3 regions of the Lactobacillus sp. ESL0263 genome follow, and region 3 is predicted to be linked to each of the others. Evidence: riboswitches for the same ligand, from Rfam matches in the RefSeq annotation. Region 3 holds a riboswitch; each other region holds the start of a gene.
The links. A riboswitch is a leader RNA that binds a small molecule or an ion and turns the genes downstream of it on or off. The one in region 3 is predicted to bind thiamine pyrophosphate.

Region 1 (8,392 bases), on a different contig from region 3:
ACGATTAAGACATCGCGATCTTTTACATCAGTTGCTAAGTCGGAGACAATCTCGACTTTGCCTGAAGACTCAAGCCCATCACCGTAACTTGAAACATCCATGAAATCGATTTGTTCTTTTACGTCCATTTCACGAACTAGATCAGTTAAAAAGAAAATTGCACCTTTTAGTGCTCCAACAATTAATGGATTCTTTCCAGCATAATCTTCAGTTAGTTGTTGACCTAGTCTTACACACATTTGATGAATATCATCTTCAGAAAATAGTTTGTGATCAATAATATTATCAATATTGTCGTTTTTTGGCATTTATCTACCCTTCACTTAAATAAACTCAAAATTACTTGATAAAATCGATTATATCATTTTTCATATAAAAAAGTACCGTAAATTAGACTTTTTCACAGTTTATTGCCTATTTTACGTACAAAAAGTTAAATTAAATGAAAAATAGTAAGATTATTATAAATGCTTTTTAATTTAATGGTTATGGGCTAACAGTTTTTGCTACAATGGAAGAAGTAATTAGATCAAGCGAAAGGTATTAAAAGTATGAAAAAAGATCAAGAAATCAAAATGCTTAAGGCTTTTTCAGATGCCAATTCAACTTCTGGCTTTGAAGAAGAGTTTGTAAAATTATTTACTGAAACTGTTAAAGACATTGCCGATGTTAAAGTGGATGGAATGTTGAACGTATATGCTTCAAAAAAGGAGAATCAACCAGATCGTCCAGTTATTCAGCTTGATGCACACTCAGATTCCGTTGGCTTTATTACTCAGGCTGTTCGACCAAACGGAATGATTAAGTTTGTTCCACTTGGTGGTTGGGTAAAATATAATATTCCAGCTTTACGGGTTAAAATTTTAAATCGTGCTGGTGAATATGTCCCTGGTGTTGTTGCAACTAAGCCACCTCACTTTATGACTGAAGAAGAACGTAATAATGTTCCAGATGTTGCAGACATGTCGATTGACGTTGGTTCAAGTTCACGTGAAGAAACGATTAATGATTATCAAATTGATACTGGCTGCCCAATCTTTGTCGATGTAAAATGCGAATACAATGAAAAAACTGGTCTTTTCTTTGGTAAAGATTTTGACGATCGTTTTGGTGCTGCTGCAATGGCTGACGTACTTGATAATTTAAATGGTGAGAAAGTTGACTTTAACGTAGTTGCTGCCCTATCTAGTCAAGAAGAGGTTGGTTTAAGAGGAGCATATGTTACTGCTAAGGCTGTTAAGCCTGACTTGGCAATCGTTCTTGAATCATGTCCCGCTGATGACACCTTTACTCCAGAATGGTTATCTCAAACTGGATTAAAGCGTGGACCAATGCTTCGTGATATGGATACATCGTTTTTGCCTAATCCTAAATTCCAACAATATGCCTGTGATATAGCTGATAAAAACAATATTCCTTACACTCGTTCAGTTCGTACTGGTGGTGGACAAGATGGTGCAGCAATTTACTACGAAAATGGTGCACCAACAATTGTTATTGGAATTCCTGTACGTTATGAGCACTCACCATACTGCTTTAGTGCATATCAGGACTTCAAGGCATCAGTTGATTTAACTGTTGCTATTATCCGTGATTTAACCAAAGAGAAATTAACTAGTTTTAGTCAATTTTAAATTCAAGGTTGATTACTAATCTCTTAAGTCAAACATACTTGGCTATGTTATAATAGAAAAGAAAGTCACTAGGGGTGCTAATTTAGCTGAGAAATACCCTCTGAACCTGAACGGGATAATACCTGCGCTAGGGAAGTGTTGAAATAGATTTTTCATGTACTCCTAATGACTGTTGAAGTTTGTTAGGAGTATTTTTTATGTTTACAAGATCTTCAAAGTGGAATGTTAAATCGATCATTCTACTTGCATTAATTGGAATTATTTTAGGGGTAATTTACACCTATGGGTTTAACTGGGCGTTTAACCTGGTAAAAATGATGTTATTGCCAACAGGCTACGCACCAGTGACTGATGCAGTCTTTTCTGGTCTCTGGTTACTTGCAGGACCACTTGCAATGTACTTTGTACCTACAGCAGGCTCTGGTGTTGTTGGTGAAACTTTGGCTGCAATTGTGGAAATGGTGATTGGTGGTCAATGGGGCGCTACAACGGTCCTTTCTGGACTAATTCAAGGCGCTACTAATGAAATTGGCTTTTTCCCTAAAAAAGAAAGATATCAAAAGTTTTCTTGGCAAAGTGTTTTAACGGGTGCCTTTTTTGCAGGGCTAGGTAGTTTTATACCAACGTACTTTTTATATGGCTGGAGTAAATTCAGTGTTAAACTGCAAATTATTATGTTTGTGACAATGATGCTATCAGCGCTGCTTTTTGATGGGGTATTGGTTAAACTAATTACCAACTTATTTGATAGAGCACTAAAGCCTAAGATTGACTAAATAAGGTAAACGCTAATGATAATTAGCGTTTTTTTTAATGCTACAAAAGCCATGGACTAAATTGTGAAGAGAAATTATAATTAATGTTTATATGAGTAAGTAGAGTGCAAAGATACTATAAGGAGAATTATGTCAGAGAATATCACAAATTGGCGTTCATTGGGTGGCTATGTTGGTGCCGAAGGTAAAAAGGTTAAAGAGGGGATGCTTTTTCGTTGCGGTCAGTTATTTGATTTAACTGACGAGCAAAAAGATTTGGTTCAAAATCATTATCAACTTAAGAGACTTGTTGATTTACGTGGTGATGATGAACGAAAAGAATATCCAGACTATGTTTGGCCAGATCTAGATTATGTGATTTTAGATGTTTTAAAAGATTCAGGTACAAATCAGGCAAGTGTAGATGAAATTGTTTCGGCTAACAGTCATGTGGAATCTGACATGCTTAAAACATATGAAGAGTTAGCCTTATCAAATTCTGCACGTGAAGGTTATCACCACTTTTTAATGGATTTAATTAACGATCCTGTACCAGTTGCATTCCATTGTTTTGCTGGAAAAGACAGGACTGGTGTTGCAGCAGCATTAATCTTGAAGAGTTTGGATGTTAGCGAAGACCAAATTTTTGAAGATTACTTGAAAACAATTGAGGCTCGTAAAAAAGCAAACCAAGAAATTTTGGATTACTTAAAAGACAAAATGGATCCTAAAAATATCAAAGATGTTGCGATTGCCTTAACAGTTGAACGTCAGTACTTGGAGCGTTACTTTGAAACAGTTAAAAAGAACTATGGTGACTTTGACCGATACTTTGTGGAAGGCCTCGACTTGCCAGCTGATTTTAAGGAGCAGATGCAAAAGATTTACTTAGTTTAGTTTTTTGCCTGTAATAAATAGTATTTGAAGAAAAGAGAAAAAATGAATCGCGAAGATTATATCAAGAATTTAAAGCTGGAACCCCACCAAGAGGGTGGCTGGTTTCGTCAAATTTATACTAGTGATGAGCAGTTTTACGCTGAAGATAGTAAAGGCGATCGCTATTACTACACTTCAATTTATTTCTTACTAGATGATACCAGTTGTTCTCATTTTCACCGTTTAAATCACGATGAACTGTGGTATTACCATGATGGGGAACCAATCACCATCCACTGTATTTCACCAGAAGGAGAGTATCAAGCTGTTAGACTAGGTAAGGATGTTACCAAGGGTGAAGTGATGCAATTTAAAGTACCTAAAGAAACGATTTTTGCTTCTGAAGTAACTAAACCTGACAGTTTTTGCTTAGTAAGTTGTGTTGTTTCACCGGGTTTTGATTATCATGACTTTGAAATGCTTAAGAAAAAAGACTTACTAACGCAATATCCAAAATATGCCGAAGTAATTGAACGTCTAGCAATTGACTAAATAAAAGACCAAGTTCGAATGAACTTGGTCTTTTATTTAGTGTTTTGACTTAAGACTGAATGGACCTTCGTAGTCAACATATCAATTGCAACGTCGTTTTCGCCACCTTCAGGGATGATAATATCCGCATAGCGTTTCGTTGGTTCAATAAATTGGTGGTACATCGGCTTAACAGTATCAAGGTATTGTTCAATTACTGAATCAATTGAACGCCCCCGTTCCTTAATATCGCGCTCTAAACGCCTAATAAAACGAATGTCGTCGTCAGTATCAACATATACTTTAATATCCATTAAGTCGCGGATTTCCTTGCTAGCCAGTACAAGAATGCCTTCCAAAATGATAATGTCTACCGGCTCCGTATGAATTGTTTTCTTGCTTCTTGTATGTTCCTTAAAATCATAAACAGGCATCTCAATTGGTTGATGTTTTAATAAGCAACCGATTTGCTCTTCTAGAAGTGGAACGTCAAAGGCATCGGGATGATCATAATTAATGTTCTGTCTGATATCCATTGGGATGCCTGTGTTGTCTTTGTAGTAGGAATCTTGCGTCATAATCAAGACATGTTCATTTTCTTGCATTTGATCAACAATTTTATGGGCAATTGTTGTTTTTCCACTACCAGAACCACCAGTAATTCCAATCACAACAGGTTTTTCAAGTTTAGACATAGAGCTACTCCTTTTTTATCAATAAACATTTTACTTTACTTTTCCTTGAATTACCAATACTTAAGGGAAAAATAAGGACCTTGTACTCATTTTTAAAATTTATTTTCACTCAACAGGCTTAAAAAGTAATTAAAGCTAGAGAAACTTGATAAAGTGAAATTATCGGTTTTTTGTGTTCAGGAAGAATAAAATAGTATTTGGTAGAAAATATGAATAATGGTAAACTTCAACCTAATAAAAGATTCAGTATTTTTATTGCGCAGCAGGAGAAGTAATGTGGAGGGCCTCTAAATGAAAATAATTGATTTAAAGAAGTATTTAACACCATTTGAATTTCAAGTAGTTGATAAAGATATTAGGGTAAAAATATATTCGGACACTACAATCGAGGCTTCTGGATTTTATAATTCCATTTTTAAAGGAGAAACTGGATCATTGAGGAAAAGACTTTTTACAATTATTGAAAATGGAAAAATAGTTTCTGTAATTACTTCAATAATCCCACAAAAGTTCATTAGCAATCCACGTATTGATGATATTGAAGAGGAAACAGACAAAATACAAAAAAGTACAGAAGTTTATAATGATATTATGCTTACTTGGCCTAGTAATGACGAAGAAAAATTGTTTTTAAGCGATCAAACGCAAGAAAAGTTTCAAGTTATCTTACGAAAGGCTCTTTTTGTTAATGCGAATAATGACATAATTAGGTATGAGGAAGATGCGATGTTACCTGATGTTTTTTGTTTGCAAAAGGGGTAGCTATGAGTTCATTTTTATATCAAGAAGCCAAGAAAAAAATATTGGACATAATTGCCAGCGGCGAGTTTAAACCAAACTCTAAAATTTGGAATGAACGTGTTTTTGCCCAGAAATTAGGCTACACACGTTCAACTATAAAAAATGCAATTAATTCATTAGTTGAAGATAATATTTTAGAAAAAAGAAGGGGAGATGGAACGTATCTAGTGAATGAGAATGTAAATAACTCATTTGAAATAGGAGATGATTCCCCGAATTCATTTACACAGCTTGTTAAAATTAATCGACAAGAAGTGGTCAACAGAGTAGAGTCGTTTAAATTAATCTATGATAATAAAGATTTGGCTATTATTTTTGATAATAAATATAGCGACTTTTATGAACTAATTAGAACACGCATAGTAGACAATATTGTTGTGGCTGTTCAGAAATCGTATATTCCTTTTAGTTTGTTTGAAGATGCACACCGATATGATTTCAGTAATATGTCTTTATACGATTATATGGACTTTAAGAATCATAAACCGACAAAATTTGAGACTAGAATTGAAGCTCGGCCAATTAGTGACAATCAGTTTGTAGAGGATACAATTAAGTTAGATAAATCTAAATACGCCTATTTATTATTCTTGGAGTATCGCGGTTTTTCAGATAAAAAAGAGATGGTTGAATACACAAAGTCATGGTATAACCCCGATTTTATTAGCTATAAAATAAAAGTAAAAAGATGAATTGGTCTTAAAATTGGTTGCAAAAAAGGAACTACTTTAGAAAGCGGTTCCTTTTTCTATTGCCTAAAATAATATTAAGTACTAAATTAAAGTTATGAAGAAAAGAAGGGAGGAAAGTCGCATGGAAATAGTATTAGCAAGCCATTCCACTTTAGCTCGTGGAATGTATGATACTGCTTCGCTTATTATGGGAAAGTCAAAAAACCTGCACTACATAACTGCATATTTAGATGATAGTGTTAACTTTTGCGACCAATTGAAAGAAACAACTGCTAAGATTTCAAATCAAAAAATTGTTTTTGTTACTGATGTTCTGGGTGGTTCTGTTAATAATGAGCTTACTAAATTTGTTGCTGAAAAACCAAATTGGTTTCTTGTTTCTGGTATGAATTTGCCCTTTGTATTAGAACTGCTTAATTATTCAATTGCTTATCCAGATGACAATCTGGAAGAAATTAAAGGTAAGTTGGCTTCTTTAGTTGAAACAGGTAGAGAAGGATTACAGCTAGTTGAATTAAACGAGCAAAATGAAGAAGAAGATTTTTAATTTGAAAGGGGATTATAAATTATGATTGCGATGACGAGGATTGATTATCGGTTATTACACGGACAGGTTGCTTTTGCATGGACCAATAACCTATCGGCTAATGCAGTTTTAATTGCAAATGATGAGGTTGCAGGAGATAGTTTTCGTAAAAAGACATTTCAATTGGCTAAACCAGAGAATGCTAAGTTGATATTTAAAACAATAGAGGATTCTGCTAAAGCAATTGCAAGCGGCGTAACTGATAAATATCGTGTTTTTATCGTGGTTGAAACCATCAATGACGCGTACCGTTTGGCTAAACTTGTTCCTGAAATAAAATTAATTGACTTAGGATTATCGAGTGAAAAAGAAGGTTCAACTAACATTGCAAAGTCAGTTTATGTAACAAAGAAGGACATTGAACAACTTACTGAACTTGAAAATGATGGAGTAAAGGTTCTTGTAAAACAGGCGCCAGGCGATCCTGATACAGAATTTTCTTCACTGATTAACTAGGAGGAAGAAAAAATGGCTTTACAAATTATTGGTATTTTTCTTGTTTCCTTAATTGCTAATATGCAAGATTTTCTTGGATCATCCTTTATTGGACGACCAATTGTTACTTGTTTATTTATTGGCTTAATTTTTGGGAATGTCCAACAAGGATTGATTATTGGAGCAACACTTGAATTAGCCTTTCTTGGTTTAATGGGTGTTGGAGCTACCGTCCCTCCTGATGAAATAATCGGAGGAATTTTGGCAACAGCTTTAGCATTAAAAAATGGTTATGGAGTCAGTGTGGCTCTTACGTTGGTTTTACCAATTGCAACCCTAGGGTTATTAATTAAAAATTTGCTTTATGTTGTTATCTTTCCTGCAATGGCACATAAAGCAGACAATTATGCAGACCAAGGGGAAGTGACTAAAGCAGGAAACATGCATATTTGGGCATCATTCACGAGAGTCATTATGATGGCACTGGTAACGACTGTTTCCTTTGCTCTTGGTAGCAACTTAGTTGGTGCATTCGTTAAACTGATTCCAAAGTTTTTAATCGATGGTATAACTGTTGCTACGCAAATTTTGCCAGCAGTTGGTTTTGCAATGTTAATTAACATGACTTTCTCTAAAAAAGTTGCACCATTCTTCTTTATTGGGTTTGTTTGTGCGGCATATTTGAAGCTAGATATGATTGCAGCATCAATTATTGGAGCTATTTTTGCGGGCATCATGTATCTAATTACTGAAGAAATTCATAACAGTAATGGTGGAAACTCAAATAGCGCTACGGAGGTGCAAGAAGATGACTTCTAATATTAAAGAGAATACTCAGGAAAAGAAACTCACCAAAAAAGACTTAAAAGGAATTTTTTGGCGTAGCATGCCAATGGAAGCATCATTTAATTATGAACGAATGATGAGTATGGGTTTTGCCTATACTATGACGGGAATTATTAATAAGCTTTACGACAAAAAAGAAGATAGAAAACAAGCAATTAAGCGGCATCTTGAATTTTTTAACTGTACTTCAGCCACATCACCATTTATTGCTGGTGTATTGGCCTCAATGGAAGAAAAAAATGCCAATGATCCAGAATTTGACCCAAGTTCAATTAATACAATGAAGACTGGATTAATGGGTCCACTTTCAGGGATTGGTGATTCGATTTTCTGGGGTAGTCTAAGAATTATCGCGAGTGGTATTGGTGTTTCTCTTGCTCAAAAAGGAAGCATTTTAGGACCGATCTTATTCATTCTAATTTATAACATTCCAAATTTATTAGTTAGATATTATGGCACTATGTGGGGTTACAAGTTAGGAACAACGTTTGTAGATAAGATGGCATCTGGCTTGATGAACTCAATTACGTATGCCATTAAT
Region 2 (8,392 bases), on a different contig from region 3:
GCAGGTTTTAATAAATGGCGATGCTCCTTTGCCGTCCGATGTGCAGCTCATCATGACTGACGCGGATAAACCGACGAATTTAGAACAAATTTAAGGTTATTGAATAACAATTTTCAGTATACTAGATTAAATACTTAAAGGAGATTAAAAAATGGACAATCGAAACCCTAGACATAGACAAAATGGTTTAGTTAAGACGGCTATCGTTGGCGTTGTTGCGGGACTAATTGGTGGTGGAGCTTCTTACTTTGCCATTGATCAGATGAATAATGCTAATTTAAATAGCAATGATGCACAAACAAGTATTACTTCTAGTAGTTCAAAGACTTCAAAAAATAGTGCTAAAACAAGTGGCACAATGACTCCTGCATATAATGATGTTAAAGGAGCTGTTGTTTCTGTCATTAACTTAAAGCGCCAATCAAGTAGTAGCAGTAACTCAATTTTTGATATTTTTGGCGATGACCAAGATGACGGTAAAAAAGAGCGTGGTAAGCTCCAAACCTATAGTGAAGGTTCCGGCGTTATTTACATGAAAACGGGGAATAAAGGCTATATCGTCACTAACAACCACGTTGTTTCAGGTAGTGACAAGGTAAAGGTAATGTTGTCTAATGGTAAAACAGTAGACGCGCGAATTGTTGGAACTGACGCCACAACTGACTTGGCAGTTTTAGCAATCGATGCAGGCTACGTCACCCAGACAGCTGAATTTGGCGATTCTAAGACCCTGCAGGCTGGACAAACGGTTATTGCAGTTGGATCACCGCTTGGCAGTGAATACGCCTCAACGGTTACGCAAGGGATCATTTCAGCGCCTGCACGTAGCATTACAACCTCTTCTGCTAACCAACAAACAGTTATTCAAACGGATGCCGCAATCAACCCAGGTAATTCAGGTGGTGCGCTAGTTAACTCTGCTGGGCAAGTGATTGGGATTAACTCAATGAAACTTTCGCAATCAAGTGATGGTACTTCAGTTGAAGGAATGGGATTTGCAATTCCTTCAAACGAAGTAGTCAACATTGTTAACCAACTTGTTAAAAAGGGTAAGATCGTTAGACCACAACTTGGCGTTAAGGTCATTGCTCTTCAAGGAATACCTTCAAGCTATCGCAAACATCTCAATATTAAGTCCAATTTAAAGGACGGAATATATGTCGCAACTGTGAATAAGAATAGCTCTGCCGCACATGCAGGAATTAAAGTTGGCGATGTAATAATTAAGGTTGACAACAAAACAGTCTCAGATGTGGCATCGTTACACACCATTTTGTATAATCACAAAATTGGTGATACGGTCACTTTAACCGTTAACCGTGGTGGAAAAGAAATTAATTTACGTGCAAAACTTGAATCCAACTAGTTTTGAGAATATTCATTAATTAGAGATAAAAAAGGCTATATTAAGCGATTTTAATTGCTGGTATAGCCTTTTTGCTAACAAAATAATTGCGAAACACTAAATAGTTCGACTTTTTAAGCTGTCAAGAAAAAACTATTTTGCCAAAACTTGTTGATAACTGTGGAAAACTTTGTGGATTGTGCATAAATATGGGGTAATAGTTGTAAGACCACTGTGCATAACCTGTGACTTGTGTGTAAACAATAACACTAAGTAGTTAAAACAAACAACTGTTCAAACCGGTGCAACAACGATTAGAGCCTAAAGTTTGTGAATAATAATTATCAAAAGACAAAATGTGGGTAAATTTGACAAACCGAGCCAATTTTTTTTAAGTAGCACTAGGTATCGGTCCCTTTTGCAAAAGAGGCACAAAATATAGAAAAAGTTTATTCACAGGTGTGGAAAAACTAGGTGGAAACAATGCGAATTAGGGGATAAAATAGGAATCATGAATATTAAGATTGTATGCGTAGGCAAATTAAAGGAAAAGTATTTCAAGGACGCAATTGCGGAATATCAAAAAAGACTGAGTCGCTTTGCAAAAATAGAAATTGTGCAAGTTCCAGACGAGAAGGCACCTGAGAAGCTCAGTGAGGCACAGCAGGAGCAAGTCAAGGAGCTTGAAGGTGACAGAATTTTAAGCAAAATAAAGGAGCGTGAGTACGTTTATGTAACTGCAATTAAGGGTAAGGAACGTACTAGTGAGGACTTTGCAAAAGAACTGAGTGACTTGGCTCTTTATGGTCATTCGGACGTAACTTTTGTAATTGGTGGTAGTCTCGGAACAAGTCAGGCTGTGAATAAGCGTGCGGATGATTTGATTAGCTTTGGCAAATTAACTCTGCCACACCAGCTAATGCGCGTCGTGCTGATTGAGCAAATTTACCGTGGGTTTATGATTAATAATGGCAGTCCTTATCATAAGTAGTATTAGCTGAGTTAGGGATATTGCTACGTTAAAAGGGAACAAATTATTTTGTTCCCTTTTTATTTGTTTAATTAATAAAGTTCTGCTTTAATGACGGTGAATGAATTTATTCGGTTGAAAGGAGTAAATGATGAAAAAAGCAGTCCAAGTAACAAACGAGCGTTATCGCTTAAATTATCACATTTCAACGCCTGCAGGTTGGTTGAATGATCCAAATGGCTTTTCTTATTTTAAGGGCTACTATCATATTTTTTATCAATATCATCCTTACTCAGCTGAATGGGGACCAATGCATTGGGGACACTATCGCAGTAAGGACTTAGTGCATTGGGAAGAATTACCAATTGCGCTTGCTCCTGACAGCGAACCAGACTGTGACGGCTGCTATTCAGGAAGTGCAATCGAAAAAGATGGTCGTCTCTTTCTTATTTATACCGGAAATCGCTACTGTGACAATAAGCACGAGCAATTCTGTCAAACGCAAAATGTGGCCTTTAGTGAAGACGGTGTGCATTTTAAAAAGTATGACCATAACCCGGTTATTGAGTCTGCTCCTGTTGATAACTCGGAACACTTTCGTGACCCTAAAGTGTGGCGCCATAACGACAAATTTTATTTGGTAATAGGAAGTCAAAGTAAAGAAGGACTGGGACGAGTCTTGACCTACCAGTCAAATGACTTATACCACTGGCAATATTTAGGGCCAATCGCTGAAGCCACAAATGTTGCTGAAGAAGGTTATATGTGGGAGTGCCCTGACCTCTTTTCTTTAAATGATAAGGATATTTTGCTTTGCTCACCACAAGGCATCGATTCAGCAGGTAAAAAGTACTTAAATTGCCACCAAACAGGTTATTTTGTTGGCCAGATGGATTATCAAAATAATCGCTTTGAACATGGCTGCTTTACCGAACTAGATCATGGACATGATTTTTATGCTGCACAAACAATGCGCACGCCAGATAACAGGCAAATTCTATTTGGCTGGATGGACATGTGGCATTCAAACTTTCCCGAGCAGGCAGACGGGTGGTCAGGAGCATTAACTTTGCCGCGTGAACTGAAGCTAAAAGATAATCGCTTGCTGATGACACCGGTGGAAGAACTAATAGCATTGCGGCAGAAAAAAGAAGTGGACCAGAAACTTGCTGTGGAAAATGAACAGATTAATGTTTCTGACGACCAACATGTAGAACTACTGTTAAACTTTTCATTAGAGAATTGGGAAGGTAAGCAGATAGTATTTACTTTGAAAGAAAGCGCGGGCAACATCTTAATGCTAACTTTTAATAGTGCTACAAATGAAGTCGTTATAAAGCGCAGCGATAAAAAGCCAAATGACGCTAAGCGCTTTGGCCAGGTGAATACAAGTGATGAACTTAAACTCCGCATTTTTATCGATACAAGCTCGGTTGAGTTCTTTATAAATGATGGGGAATTAGTCTTTTCAGAACGCTACTATACTAAGAATGAGCCAAGGATAGTTTTAACTGCAGATAAGCCAGTTATGACTCAAATAACTGCGTATAATTTAAGCAAATAGTATTAAGCTTATTGGTCTAAAAATTGTAATCTTTTAATTAGGGAATCAAGGCCGTAACTATACTATGAGAGGATAAAAGTAATACCCACACCATGAGGGGAAGTAGAGCAAAACCCATACCATGAGGGGAAGTAGAGCAAAACCCACACTATGAAGGGAAGTAGAGCAAAACCCACACCATGAGGGGAAGTAGAGCGAAACCCATACCATGAGGGGAAGTAGAGCAAAACCCACACCATGAAGGGAAATAGAGCAAAACCCACACCATGAGGGGAAGTAGAGCAAAACCCACACCATGAAGGGAAATAGAGCAAAACCCATACCATGAGGGGAAGTAGAGCAAAACCCACATTATGAGGGGAAATAGAGCAAAACCCATACCATGAGGGGAAATAGAGCGAAACCCACACCATGAGGGGAAGTAGAGCAAAACCCACACCATGAGGGGAAGTAGAGCAAAATCCACATTATGAGGGGAAATAGAGCGAAACCTACACTATGAGGGGAATCAGAGCATACCCCCACAATGAATGGAACTATTTTTGTTACTTTAAGGTAAACAGTGCAAGGTTGACTAATATTAAGATGACACCACTCCATAGCCAATCACTGGCTTTAAGTGGCACTGCAACAATCACCGAGCGTTTCGCCCCTTCGACGTAGCCATGAGATTCCATTCCTTGCGCCAGATTTTCAGCTGAATTCAGCGCTACCAAGATGGCTTTGAAGTATAAAACAGGTGACCAAAAACTGAGGTAAACTCCGCGCATCATTCCAGCAATGCGAATTTGCTTAACTGCTCGCTTCATTTGGGGAATGATATTTAATGCGGCTAAGACGCCATAAGCAAACTTACTTGGTAAATGAAAATTCTGTTCGAGTGAGCGGGCTAATTCTTCAGCAGTTGTTTTGATCGATACGCAACAGATTGTTAGTGTGTAGACATAAATACGGCTAGATAGACTGAGTGCATTTTCGAGGTTAGGCTGCGGGGCAAACCAGTAAAGAGTCGCAAAAATGGTGAATGCCGCAATTAATGGCGTAAGCAGGGTAAATAATAGACTTTTAAATTTGATTTTTTGCGTAAGTAAATAGACAACGGCAAAAACAATTACCAATAAGTTAGTTGTTAAACTAGTTTTAAGCGATAACTCAATTGAAATGATCAGTGCTAAAAGAAATTTGAAACTAGGATTCATCTTTTACCTCACTTATTACTGTATGTTAAATAATGATTACTAAAAACTAAATGGTAGTCACACCAGTCGGCAAGATTAGTTAATTCATGACTGATAATAAGCAACGTTTGGTGACGCTGTTTCTGACTCTCATGCAATAAGTTCATGACTTTTTGTGCCGATTCATGATCTAAGCCACTCAATGGCTCATCAATCAGTAACACTTTTTGGCCGGAAATTAACATTAATAAAATCTGCAACTTCTTTTGTTGACCGCCTGAAAGAGAATAGACAACTTGATCTTTGGTTTGACTTAAGTCTAGATAATCCAACATTTCGGCTATTTTTTCTTCTGTAAAGTAGCTATCTTTTGCTTGCTTCAGACTGAGCTTGATTTCGTCTTCAACCGAAACGGCAATAAATTGGTCGGTTGCGGTTTGAAAAATTTGCCCAACCTCTAGTAAGTATTTTCTTGTCGTCTGGTTACGGATCTCACGCTTGTCGTAGGTAACACTTCCTCTGTATGGAAGCATTTTAGTCAGAACATTAAATAATGAAGTCTTGCCAACACCGTTGGCACCGGTAATTAGTGTTGTTTTGCCAGCAATGATGTTTAGATGGTCTTGCTTTAACAGAATACGATTTTGTTCAACTTGAGCATTAGTTAAAACAAAACATGGTGTTTCATTTTCAGGAAGGGCAAAAGTATAAGTGTGTTTCTGTTGACTATCATGTAATAACTCATTTTTACTTGCTTCATCTAGCAGCGTGACATTATCACGTTTAAATTGAAACAAGTAGTCACAAATGTTTTCATAGCCGGTCAAAACATGGTCAGTTAAAATAATCGTTTTTCCTTTATCCCTTAAATGCGCCAATTTAGTAATTAAAAATTGACGTGCTTCAGGATCGCAGCTAGCAAACGGCTCATCAAGTAAAAACAAATCAACATCCATTGCGACTAAGACAGCTAGTGCAACTCGTTGTTGCTCACCACCCGATAGTGTCGTGATTTTCTGATCCAGTAACTGTTCAATTTGCGTAAATTTTGTTGCATCGTTGAGCCGCTCTAGATATTGATCACGACTTAGTTGTAAATTTTCGAGAGCGAAAATTATTTCTTCTCGTGGTGTTGCCATAGTGAACTGCTCACCGGCATTTTGAAACATCATCGCGGAACGTAATCCATCTAGTTCAACTGTTCCGCTAACTTTACCAGCATATTTAGGATAAAGTCCGGCTAAAATTTTTAATAAAGTGGACTTACCACAGCCAGTAGGCCCAATAAGTAGTGAAAATTTGCCGGTTGGAATTTCGAGTGTAATGTTATTAAGTATTTTCTGTTGCTCGTCATATGAAAATGAGAGCTGGTTTGTTCTGATCAATTTTTCTTACCAAGATAAATAAAAAGCCATTGAACAATGATGTTCAACGGCGCAAAATAATTAGTTTCCCTTCGCTGGCATTGTCCAAAGCAGGTTCAATGGGTATGTTCTCAGCCTAACGGCACCCCTTTAGTATATTCATGATTATTATACAAAAAGAACCTAGTACTTGTCTAGATTGCATCAAGAAGTAAAAAAGGCATACGGGTTTTTGTTAAAAATGATATTTCAAGTCCGACTTAGGGCTAAAAATTACGATATAATAAAATTATGAAAAAAAGATACTAATAGGCGGGTGATAACTATGGCAACGGTAAAACAGGAACAGTATTTAACAAGTGTAATTGATGCAACTACTTCTGATTCCAATGAAATAAGATTGAGTCCAGGCAGTAATGACTTTGACTTGTTTACAATTAACCTTGAAAATCATAACGGCGGTGTTCATCGTTATCAAACAACAGGACTAACGATTCTTTATGAAGCTGTTGGGACTACAAAAACCAAAATTAACGGTCAGGCGTTCACGATTTCTGCTGGTAATATTATTCTTTTGCAAAAAAAGAGTGAATATGAGGTGGAAAGGCAGGGCAAAAAAGATTTGCTAGTTAAAATAGAACTTAGTCAAAGGCTGTCCGAACAATTTACTCTAAAAAAGAAACAGCATTTTAGTGAGCAAGAAAAAGCTGTAATTGATCACATCAGTAAGCTAATGACAACAAACAGACTATTAAATCTAAACTATTCAGCAATGTCGCGCTCTGCACAAATAATGAAAAAAATTATCGATGAATATCTTAATCAGGATCTTTTTGTTGAAAACATGGTGCTTGCCGAGCTTAGTATCTTATTTGTAGCAGCACTTAGAAACAAGGACTTTGAAAAGGCGCCGACTGCTGCACCTAAATTTGCACAAACAGCCTTGGAACAATACATTGATGAGAACTTTGCCGATGTTACTTTGAATGAAGCGGCCAAGCATTTTGGCTTGAATCCGAATTATTTTTCGACCTTGGTTAAGCAGAAGACTGGTAAAAGTTTTGTCGAACACGTTGACGAGAGACGAATGCAAGAAGCGCGCAATTTACTTGCCCGTCCCGACATTTCAGTCAAGGAAATTATTACTAGGGTAGGCTACAATGGAAAATCATTCTTTTATAAAAAGTTTGGTGAGTACTATCATGAAACGCCTGTTCAAATGCGGGCTGAACTGTTTAGACAGGCCAATATTAATCTGAAATAAAATGAGCAAAAAATGCACCCCTATTAAGGGATGCATTTTTTAATAACTAAAATTACATTTTTTCTAACCGCTCAATTCGGTCCTTTGTAGGTGGATGACTATCAAATAAATGTGTAGTACCCCTTTTATGAAGTGGGTTTTCGATGTACATTCCCGCGCTACTTGGATCTGCTTGTTTCATTGGATCGGAACCATCAATTTTTTCCAAAGCAGATATTAATCCTTGCGGATTACGTGTTAATTCGACTGAGGAAGCATCTGCTAAGTATTCGCGATTACGCGATAATGCCATTTGCGCAAGACTAGCACAAAGTGGTCCCAAAATAAGAACAAAGACAATCGCAACAATTTTAAAAACCATTACAATAGCGTTGTTACTATCATTGTCACTATCACGATCATCATCAATCCACCAGATATAGCGGCTGGCAATACCAGATAAATATGAAATAACACCTACTAAAACAGCGGCAATGGTTGAAACTAAAATATCATAGTTTCTAATGTGAGAGATTTCGTGTCCTAAAACGCCTTCGAGTTCTTCACGATTCATCATGTCGAGGAGTCCTTGTGTAACTGCCACCGCTGAATGCTCAGGGTCCCGCCCTGTTGCAAAGGCATTTGGACTAGCATCATTAATGATGAAAACACGCGGCATCGGAACTTTACCAACAAGAGCCATGTCTTGAACAACATGCCATAACTCG
Region 3 (8,392 bases):
CATTTGGCCAAGCTTTATCAGGAGAAGACTGCTTTTCGTATTGCGAACGCAAATCACAGTCGATTGTCACATGTAAATCTGTAAGGCTCTCTTTATCCTCATTTGATAGAGAACTAAGGGAATCTGAACGATAGATTTTGTTCCACTTAACAGCTTGCCCTGCCTTATTTTGATAGCCACCAACGTCCCTAAAGTTTAATGGTCCGTCTAATTTTACAATTCGATCATGTGCCAATTTGCTCAACTCCTTTTTACTTAATTATCGCACTTATTCACCGTGAGCAAAAACTTGAGTTGCCTTAACAGCCCTCTTCCAGCCTTGGTATAACTTCTTACGTTTTGACTCTTCCATCTTACTTTCAAACGTCTTACCGACAACAAAAACGTCTTTTAGTTCATCAACATCTTTCCAATAACCAACTGCTAAGCCTGCTAAAAATGCAGCTCCCATCGAAGTTGTCTCTAAAGTCTGAGAACGTTCAATCTTTATTCCTAAAATATCTGATTGGAATTGTAGTAGATAGTCATTATTTGAAGCGCCACCGTCAACACGTAAAGTTGGGATTTCGATTCCTGAATCAATTTGCATTGTGTCAACAACGTCTCGGGTTTGATATGCCAAGGATTGCAGCGTTGCTTTAATAAAGTCATTTTTATTGGTTCCACGTGTAACACCAAACACTGCTCCTCGAGCTTCTGAATCCCAGTAAGGTGCGCCAAGGCCAGTAAAGGCCGGAACAACATAAACTTCATCCTCTGACTTGGATGCTAAAGCGGCTTTTTCAGACTCTTCAGCCGTTTTAACCATCTTCATCGAGTCGCGCAACCACTGAATAGCACTACCAGAAACAAAAATCGAGCCTTCAAGTGCATAGTTAATTTTACCATCTAAACCATACGCAATCGTAGTTAATAAGTTATTATCCGACTCGGTTGGTTCTTCACCAGTGTTCATAACGATAAAAGATCCGGTGCCGTATGTGTTTTTAACCATACCCTTCTTAAATGCCAACTGGCCAACTAGTGCTGCTTGTTGGTCACCTGCAATACCACAAATTGGTACTTCCCCACCAAAAAAGCGGTAAGACTTTGTATAGCCATAAATTTCAGAGTTTGATCTAACTTCCGGCAACATTTTCTTAGGAATGTTGAGTAATTCAAGAATGTCATCATCCCACTTTAAGTCGTGGATATTAAAAAGCATTGTCCTTGATGCATTGGTGTAATCCGTAATGTGAGCTTCACCATCAGTTAACTTCCATAATAACCAGCTATCGATGGTGCCAAATAGAAGATCTCCCTTTTCGGCTTTTTCTTGTGCGCCCTCAACGTGATCCAAAATCCAACGAATTTTAGTTGCACTGAAATACGGGTCAATGATTAAACCAGTTTTCTTATGAATCATTTCACCATAACCATCAGCCTTGAGCTTTTCCGCCAATTCTGTGGTCTGTCTTGACTGCCAAACAATTGCATTATAAATTGGCTTACCAGTTTTTCGATCCCAAATAACAGTCGTTTCACGCTGATTTGTAATCCCAATTCCCTTAATTTGTTCTGGGCGAATTCCTGAATTTATAATGGTATTAGCAATGGTAGTTTGAACAGCGTGCCAGATTTCTTCGGCCTTATGTTCAACCCAACCTGGTTGCGGAAAGTACTGTGAAAATTCCTTTTGTGAAGCAGAAACTTTGTGGCCCTCATGATCAAAGATCATTGCTCTAGTTGATGTTGTACCTTCATCAATTGCCATAATGTATTCTTTTAACATATTGTGTTGTGTTTCCTTCCTAGAAGAAAGCGATTTACTACAATTCTACTATTTGCCGCTTTTTTTACAAGAAATAATTATAACATTACACCTGTTTTACGTTATACTTGGGACATAAAGTTTTGATTAAAAAGAGGATACATAATAATGAAAAAAGAAATTATTGCTCTAACCATTGCGGGAAACGATAGCGACGGTAGCGCAGGCATGACTGCCGATCTCCACTCGTTTTACGCACGTGGAGTGTACGGAATGGGATTACTAACTGCAGCAGTTGCTGGGAACACTACTGGTATTTTTGCACAAGAAGTTATGCCCATTCCATTTATCCAAAAGCAATTTGAGGTCTTAAATGACGACTTCAAAATTGATGCATTAAAGACTGGTATGCTAGCCAACAAAGAAGTTATTGGCTGTGTTGCTGAAAATTTGCGTAAATATGACATGGGTAGAATTGTTCTTGATCCCGTTATTATGACCAAACATGGTGACACCCTCTTAGATGATGATGCTTATCAGGCCTTCTTAGACAACCTGATGCCACTAGCTGACATCATTACGCCTAATTTTTATGAACAGAAAAAGTTAACCGGACTTGAATTAGCTACGCCAGATGAAGTACGTCAAGGTGCTAAGAAACTGCAAGCAATGGGTGCTAAGAATGTCTTAATGAAGGGCCGCCATGACGATACTAGTCAGTCTAAGGTAACTGACGTGTTACTAGCTGAAGATGGTAAGTTCTACGAATTCACCAAGCCTTTCATCAATACTGAAAGAATTAACGGTACAGGAGATACTCTATCCGCCGTTATTGCCGCCGAATTAGCTAAAGGCAATTCTATTCTTGATAGTGTCAAGATTGCCAAGGAATTTACTTATGAAGCAATCGCCCACCCAATTGAAGTCGGCTCAAAATATGGTCCAATTAATCATTTCGCAGCACAAGAAGATACGAAGTAATTATCTTTTGCCCCTCCTGCTCCTTTAAGATATACTTTAACGAGATAGTAATAGTTGGAGTGGTTTTTATGGCAAACAAAACAATTAAAATTGCATATTTATACGAAGATTTGATGAATACCTACGGTGATTCTGGGGATGTCAAAATCATTCGCTACTTGTTAAAAAAGCAGGGCTATTCAACTCAAATTGATAACGTCTCTTTAGGTGATGAATTTAATGCCTTTGACTACGACTTCGTCTTTTTTGGTGGTGGTCAGGACTTTGAGCAAACTGTCATTGCTAAGGACTTGCCAAGACACAAGGAAACTTTAACTAAATACATCAATGACGGTAAACCGATGCTAGGTGTTTGTGGTGGCTATCAGCTTGTTGGCACCTATTACAAAACTAACTCTGGTGTCACAATTAAGGGCCTAGACATTTTACCGTTTCATACCGTTTTTAAAGCAGATAAGCGAATGATTGGCGATACCCGCTATATGAGTGAATGGGGCGAAGTTAGAGCCTTTGAAAATCACTCCGGTCAGACTTATTTTGACGATTCAGATAAGTTACATCCCTTGGGTGAAATGATTGAAGGTTACGGCAATAATCCTCAAGATCACGTTGAGGGACTACGCTACCGCAATTTCATCGGAACCTATTCACATGGTCCGCTCTTAAAAAATCTCAATGTTGCTAATGCCATTGTCAAAATGATTTTATCTTGGCACGATGAACGAGTTAGCGCATAAATATAATGAAAACAAATAGCTCCGAATTATTTTCGGAGCTATTTTTGCTTATTAAAAAATCATACAACTGATAAGTATCAATTACTTCCATTCTTCCTGATTATATGCCATTTGCCAAAATTTTAGTTCATAATAGCTGCTTCTTAAAAATGCATCCTTCATTTTAGCAAGTTCTTTTTTGGGGACATTGGTTGCGAGCTGGTTAATCAATGCTAATAGTTTTTTTACATTAACTGCATACCAGTCACCGTCGTATGTATCAATCCATTCTTGATAATACTTCACTGGGGATCCTACTTTGGCCATTTTATGACCAATTTCTTGATAAAGCCAATAACATGGTGCAATTGCACACAAAGCTCCAGCTAAGCCATCTCTTTGTAATGTTAGGTAGAGATGATTAACGTACGCATATGCTGTTGGCGCAACTATTGTAGTATCAACTTCATCATCTGTAATGTTAAGTTCTTTGAAAAACTGCTTGCGCACCTCTACTTCGGATTCTTGAAGATCCTCTGCGCTTGCCAGCACAAAGTTTTTAATATTTAAATCTGTAGTTTGCTCTGCAATTAATTGATGAATTTTGGCAAACTCAGATAAATAGTATCGATCCTGGAGCAAATAAAAGCGAAATTTAGCAAGTGGTAATTCCCCACTTTGCAATTCGATGATGAATGGCTGTTTTTCACTTTTAATCCACAAGTCACTAACTAATTGATGCAGTTGATCCGTAAACTCAACCATCTTTGTTCTCCCTAATAAATAATAATATAGTGTTTAAATTTCTCTTAGTTTACCTTAGTATTTTTTTATCAGCAAATTCAGATAAATACTTATTGTCTTGGTTTTTAAAAGCAGGTATAATTGGAAGCGATAACACGAGGGGTGCCTTTGGCTGAGATAAAATTTATATTTTGAACCCTTTGAACCTGTAAGCTAATTCTTGCGTAGGAACGTGTCAAATAGGCTTTTTAATTGCTTTGACACTCCTAAAATCGTGTCAAAGCTTTTTTCATAGCTTTAAAACGAGGCAAGCATTTTTAGGAGACATAAATGAAACTTGACCTTTTAACTAAATTACGTGAAACCAACCCTGTTGTACTTAACGCTGCAAATTTTGTCACCGTTCAGGATGTGGCTAATGGATTAAATGCGCTTGGTGCATCACCAATTATGAGTAAAGAAATCGCTGAAGCTGATGAGATGGTCCAAATGGCCTCAAGTCTGGCTATTAATTTAGGAACCTTGACTAAATTGCAGATTGAACAAATAAGCAGATTAATGCAGCTAGCTGTTCGTTACCAAAAACCTATCGTATTAGACCCAGTTGCCGTAGGGGCCGTCAAATATCGCCTAGATACAGCTAATAATCTATTAGCTAATTTCCCTGTCAGTATTATTCGCGGAAATGTTGGTGAAATTGCAGCTTTGGGCGGCTTTGATTGGAACGCCAAAGGAATTGATGCAGGTACCGGAGATGAAAACGTTGATCAAATCGCCCAAGAAACTGCTAAAAAATTTCACTGTGTAGTTATTGCAAGTGGTGCGACAGACACCATTAGTGATGGGCAAAAAACAGCTCACATCTATAATGGCACGCCACTATTTCAGGCACATGTAGGATCGGGTGATATGCTGTCCAGTATCGTTGCCGCTTTTGCAGCAATTTGTCCCGATTCATTTGAAGCTGCTCAAACAGCAACTCTTGTTTTTTCAGCAACAGGTGAATTATTAGCACAAGAACATCCTGAGGTTGGTCCTGGTACCTTCAGTATGTATCTCATGGATTATCTAGCTAAAATAAGCATTTCTCAAATTGAAAATGTCGCTAAGTTTGATTAGGAGGCTTCTTAATGACAGAAGAAATTAATTCTTTCCCACAAGTTTTAACTATTGCAGGTACCGATTCAGGTGGTGGTGCTGGAATCATGGCCGATCTTAAAACATTTCAAATGCAAAATGTATTTGGTACTGCTGTAGTTGTGGCAGTGACTGCTCAAAACACACTTGGTGTACAAGACTCATTTTTAATGCCACTAGATATGATTGATGCACAATTCAGCTCTTTAGCTTCTGATTTTAAAATTAGAGCTTGTAAAACTGGTATGCTCGGTGATGCTGCACATGTTCATCAAGTAGCACTTAACCTACAAAAATATGATTTTGGACCTATTACGGTCGATCCTGTAATGGTGGCTAAAGGTGGGGCACCCCTTCTAAGTGAAGATGCGGTTGAAACCGTTAAGAGTGAGCTTCTGCCACTAGCTAATTTAATTACTCCCAATTTACCAGAAGCAGAAGTTCTAACCGGAATTCATGCTAAAAATGAGGAAGACTATCCTAAGCTGGCAAAAATTTTACGTGATTTAGGGGTTAAAAATGTTTTAATTAAAGGTGGCCATTCCAATAGCAAAATAGTTCGCGACTATCTTCTGCTTGAAGATAATAGTGATTGTTGGCTCAGCGGTGAACGTACTTATACCAAACGTACACATGGCACTGGGGATACTCTCGCTGCCGCTATCACTGCACAGCTAGCGCTTGGTCACTCGCTACTTGAAGCTGTGCAACTTGCTAAAAAATATGTTACTAAAACAATTGAGCAGACTATTCAAGTTGGTCATGGTCATGGCCCTCTTAACCACTGGGCAAAATGAGTGAGGTAAAAATGAAAAAATTTGATTCCAAATTTCTACAGGCATATTTTATTTGTGGTACTCAAGATTTACAACAAAATCAAACATTGCCAGGTCTTCTCGAGCAAGCTCTAGAAGCTGGAATTACTGCATATCAATTTCGCGAAAAAGGCGTAAATTCAATTTCAGACAAATCAGCACGACTAACTATGGCACAAGAATTACACCATCTTTGTCAAAAATATAATGTCCCATTTATCATCGATGATGATGTTCAACTTGCTAAAAGTGTCCATGCCGAAGGAATTCACGTAGGTCAAGATGATGAAAATATTTCCCAGGTAATAAAAGAAGCTAAAAATACAATGTTTGTCGGCTATTCATGCTCAACATTAGCCGAAATTGAAACTGCTAATCAAATTGAAGGAATTGATTACTATGGTAGTGGTCCAGTTTTTGCAACTCAGTCAAAAGATGACGCCGACCCAATAATTGGTCTTGCAGGGCTAAGCAAACTAGTAAAACACTCTTCAAGACCTATTGTTGCAATTGGTGGAATCGAAGAAAAAGATTTACCTGCAATTGCACAGACCAAAGCATCTGGTGCTTCAGTTATTTCTATGATTACCCAAAGTAATGATATAAAGCAAACAGTCACTGAGATGTTGCAAGCACCATGGCATAAATAAAATATATAAGCTCTTAACACATATTTTATGTTCAACGCTAATAGCTTGGTTGATATAATTTAACTATCAAAAAAACTCCAAAACTGTTGGTCTCAGTTTTGGAGTTTACTTTTATTTAGAATATGATTTTAAAATTAGTTTAGTTTGTTTTTGCGACTTTTTCCAAGGTACGAATCATTTGTGCTACAAAGCCTGATTCGTTATCATACCAAGCATAACCTTTAACTATTTGATCACCGTCTTTACCTGAAACAACCTGAGTCAAAGTTGGGTCAAAGACAGAACCATATTCTGTCCCAATAATATCAGAAGAAACAATCTGGTCTTCATTACAGCCAAAAGTTACACTGTTCTCAGTATGCTTTTTAACTCTTCTATTGAATTCTTCAACTGTTACTTTTTCTTCCACAACTGCTACTAACTCAGTTAATGAACCAGTAATTACCGGAACACGTTCAGCAATACCTGTTAGTCTGCCCTCTAGTTCAGGAATAACTAAGCCAATTGCCTTGGCAGCTCCAGTTGAATGTGGAATAATATTAGCAGCCGCAGCACGAGCATTACGTACATTGCCTCCGCGATCTGGACCATCTTGTAGCATTTGTGTAGCGGTATAAGCATGAAGCGTGGTCATGATTCCTTCTTTAATGCCAAATTCATCATTCATAGCTTTAGCAAGTGGTGCTAAACAGTTAGTTGTACATGAACCTGCTGAAAGAATTTTATCTTCTGGCTTTATCTGGTCATCATTAACATTATAGACAATTGTCTTCATGTTACCAGCTGGAGCAGAAATTAAAACTTTCTTTACTCCTGCAGCTAAATGAGCTTGAGCCTTTTCAGTAGAAGTATAGAAACCTGTACATTCAAGTACAATTTCGATTCCGTTATTTTTAACCCATGGTATTTTAGCTGCATCTTTTTCAGCGTAGACTGGAATACTCTTGCCATCAATTACGATACTATTATCAGTTGCAGAAACATCGTGCTTAAAATTTCCATGTGCTGTATCATATTTTAGCAAGTGTGCTAACATAGCTGGTGAGGTTAAATCGTTAATTGCAACGATTTCCAAATCTTTACTATCGATGTCATATATCCGACGTAAAGCTAATCGGCCAATGCGGCCAAAACCATTAATACCAATTTTTGTAGTCATATTAAGTTCCCCCTTTGATTACAAAATTAGTATATTAGACAAAAATCGCTCTGCATAATCCGAGATTATAATAGGGCTATCACTTTTAATGATATGGTGTAACATGAACTTTAACGATTTATCTATTTTTAAAACAATTTATGAGCTAAAATCAATCAACAAAGCTGCATTAAAGCTTGGCTATACCCAATCAAATATTACCGCACGACTTAAAGCCCTTGAAAAAGAAGTTAATGCTCCACTTTTTGTTCGTTCTAATTTAGGTGTTAGACCAACTAGCAGTGGAGAAAAAATGTATAAATTTGCAACTACAACCTTACAAAATTATCAGGACTTAAAAGCGAGCTTAACAACCAGCAAACCACAAATCTTGATTGCTGAACTTCTTTTTGGCTATCTGATTACTAAGAAGCCCAAGTTCTTAATTGATCGCTACGAAG

Region 1: it holds a riboswitch for thiamine pyrophosphate, as region 3 does, so the genes downstream of both, F5ESL0263_RS02040 (ECF transporter S component) here and thiM (hydroxyethylthiazole kinase) in region 3, are expected to answer to the same signal.
Region 2: it holds a riboswitch for thiamine pyrophosphate, as region 3 does, so the genes downstream of both, F5ESL0263_RS00595 (ATP-binding cassette domain-containing protein) here and thiM (hydroxyethylthiazole kinase) in region 3, are expected to answer to the same signal.

What each region holds. Positions count from the first base shown of each region.
Region 1 covers NZ_REHL01000004.1:14,643-23,034, forward strand. The annotation lists gene hpt (hypoxanthine phosphoribosyltransferase) at 1-308, opposite strand, end outside; gene F5ESL0263_RS02035 (M42 family metallopeptidase) at 552-1,634, shown strand; TPP riboswitch at 1,695-1,785, shown strand; gene F5ESL0263_RS02040 (ECF transporter S component) at 1,832-2,410, shown strand; gene F5ESL0263_RS02045 (tyrosine-protein phosphatase) at 2,540-3,286, shown strand; gene F5ESL0263_RS02050 (cupin domain-containing protein) at 3,329-3,817, shown strand; gene udk (uridine kinase) at 3,850-4,491, opposite strand; gene F5ESL0263_RS02060 (hypothetical protein) at 4,783-5,253, shown strand; gene F5ESL0263_RS02065 (GntR family transcriptional regulator) at 5,256-5,984, shown strand; gene F5ESL0263_RS02070 (PTS sugar transporter subunit IIA) at 6,106-6,531, shown strand; gene F5ESL0263_RS02075 (PTS sugar transporter subunit IIB) at 6,553-7,026, shown strand; gene F5ESL0263_RS02080 (PTS sugar transporter subunit IIC) at 7,039-7,824, shown strand; gene F5ESL0263_RS02085 (PTS system mannose/fructose/sorbose family transporter subunit IID) at 7,814-8,392, shown strand, end outside.
Region 2 covers NZ_REHL01000002.1:24,159-32,550, forward strand. The annotation lists gene F5ESL0263_RS00570 (MBL fold metallo-hydrolase) at 1-94, shown strand, start outside; gene F5ESL0263_RS00575 (S1C family serine protease) at 152-1,366, shown strand; gene rlmH (23S rRNA (pseudouridine(1915)-N(3))-methyltransferase RlmH) at 1,857-2,336, shown strand; gene F5ESL0263_RS00585 (glycoside hydrolase family 32 protein) at 2,464-3,879, shown strand; gene F5ESL0263_RS00590 (energy-coupling factor transporter transmembrane protein EcfT) at 4,425-5,078, opposite strand; gene F5ESL0263_RS00595 (ATP-binding cassette domain-containing protein) at 5,087-6,442, opposite strand; TPP riboswitch at 6,490-6,581, opposite strand; gene F5ESL0263_RS00600 (AraC family transcriptional regulator) at 6,747-7,685, shown strand; gene htpX (zinc metalloprotease HtpX) at 7,738-8,392, opposite strand, start outside.
Region 3 covers NZ_REHL01000006.1:371,738-380,129, forward strand. The annotation lists gene F5ESL0263_RS08060 (tyrosine-protein phosphatase) at 1-235, opposite strand, end outside; gene glpK (glycerol kinase GlpK) at 269-1,771, opposite strand; gene thiD (bifunctional hydroxymethylpyrimidine kinase/phosphomethylpyrimidine kinase) at 1,919-2,731, shown strand; gene F5ESL0263_RS08075 (type 1 glutamine amidotransferase) at 2,800-3,468, shown strand; gene tenA (thiaminase II) at 3,550-4,212, opposite strand; TPP riboswitch at 4,340-4,439, shown strand; gene thiM (hydroxyethylthiazole kinase) at 4,522-5,310, shown strand; gene thiD (bifunctional hydroxymethylpyrimidine kinase/phosphomethylpyrimidine kinase) at 5,322-6,125, shown strand; gene thiE (thiamine phosphate synthase) at 6,137-6,793, shown strand; gene gap (type I glyceraldehyde-3-phosphate dehydrogenase) at 6,933-7,952, opposite strand; gene F5ESL0263_RS08105 (LysR family transcriptional regulator) at 8,056-8,392, shown strand, end outside.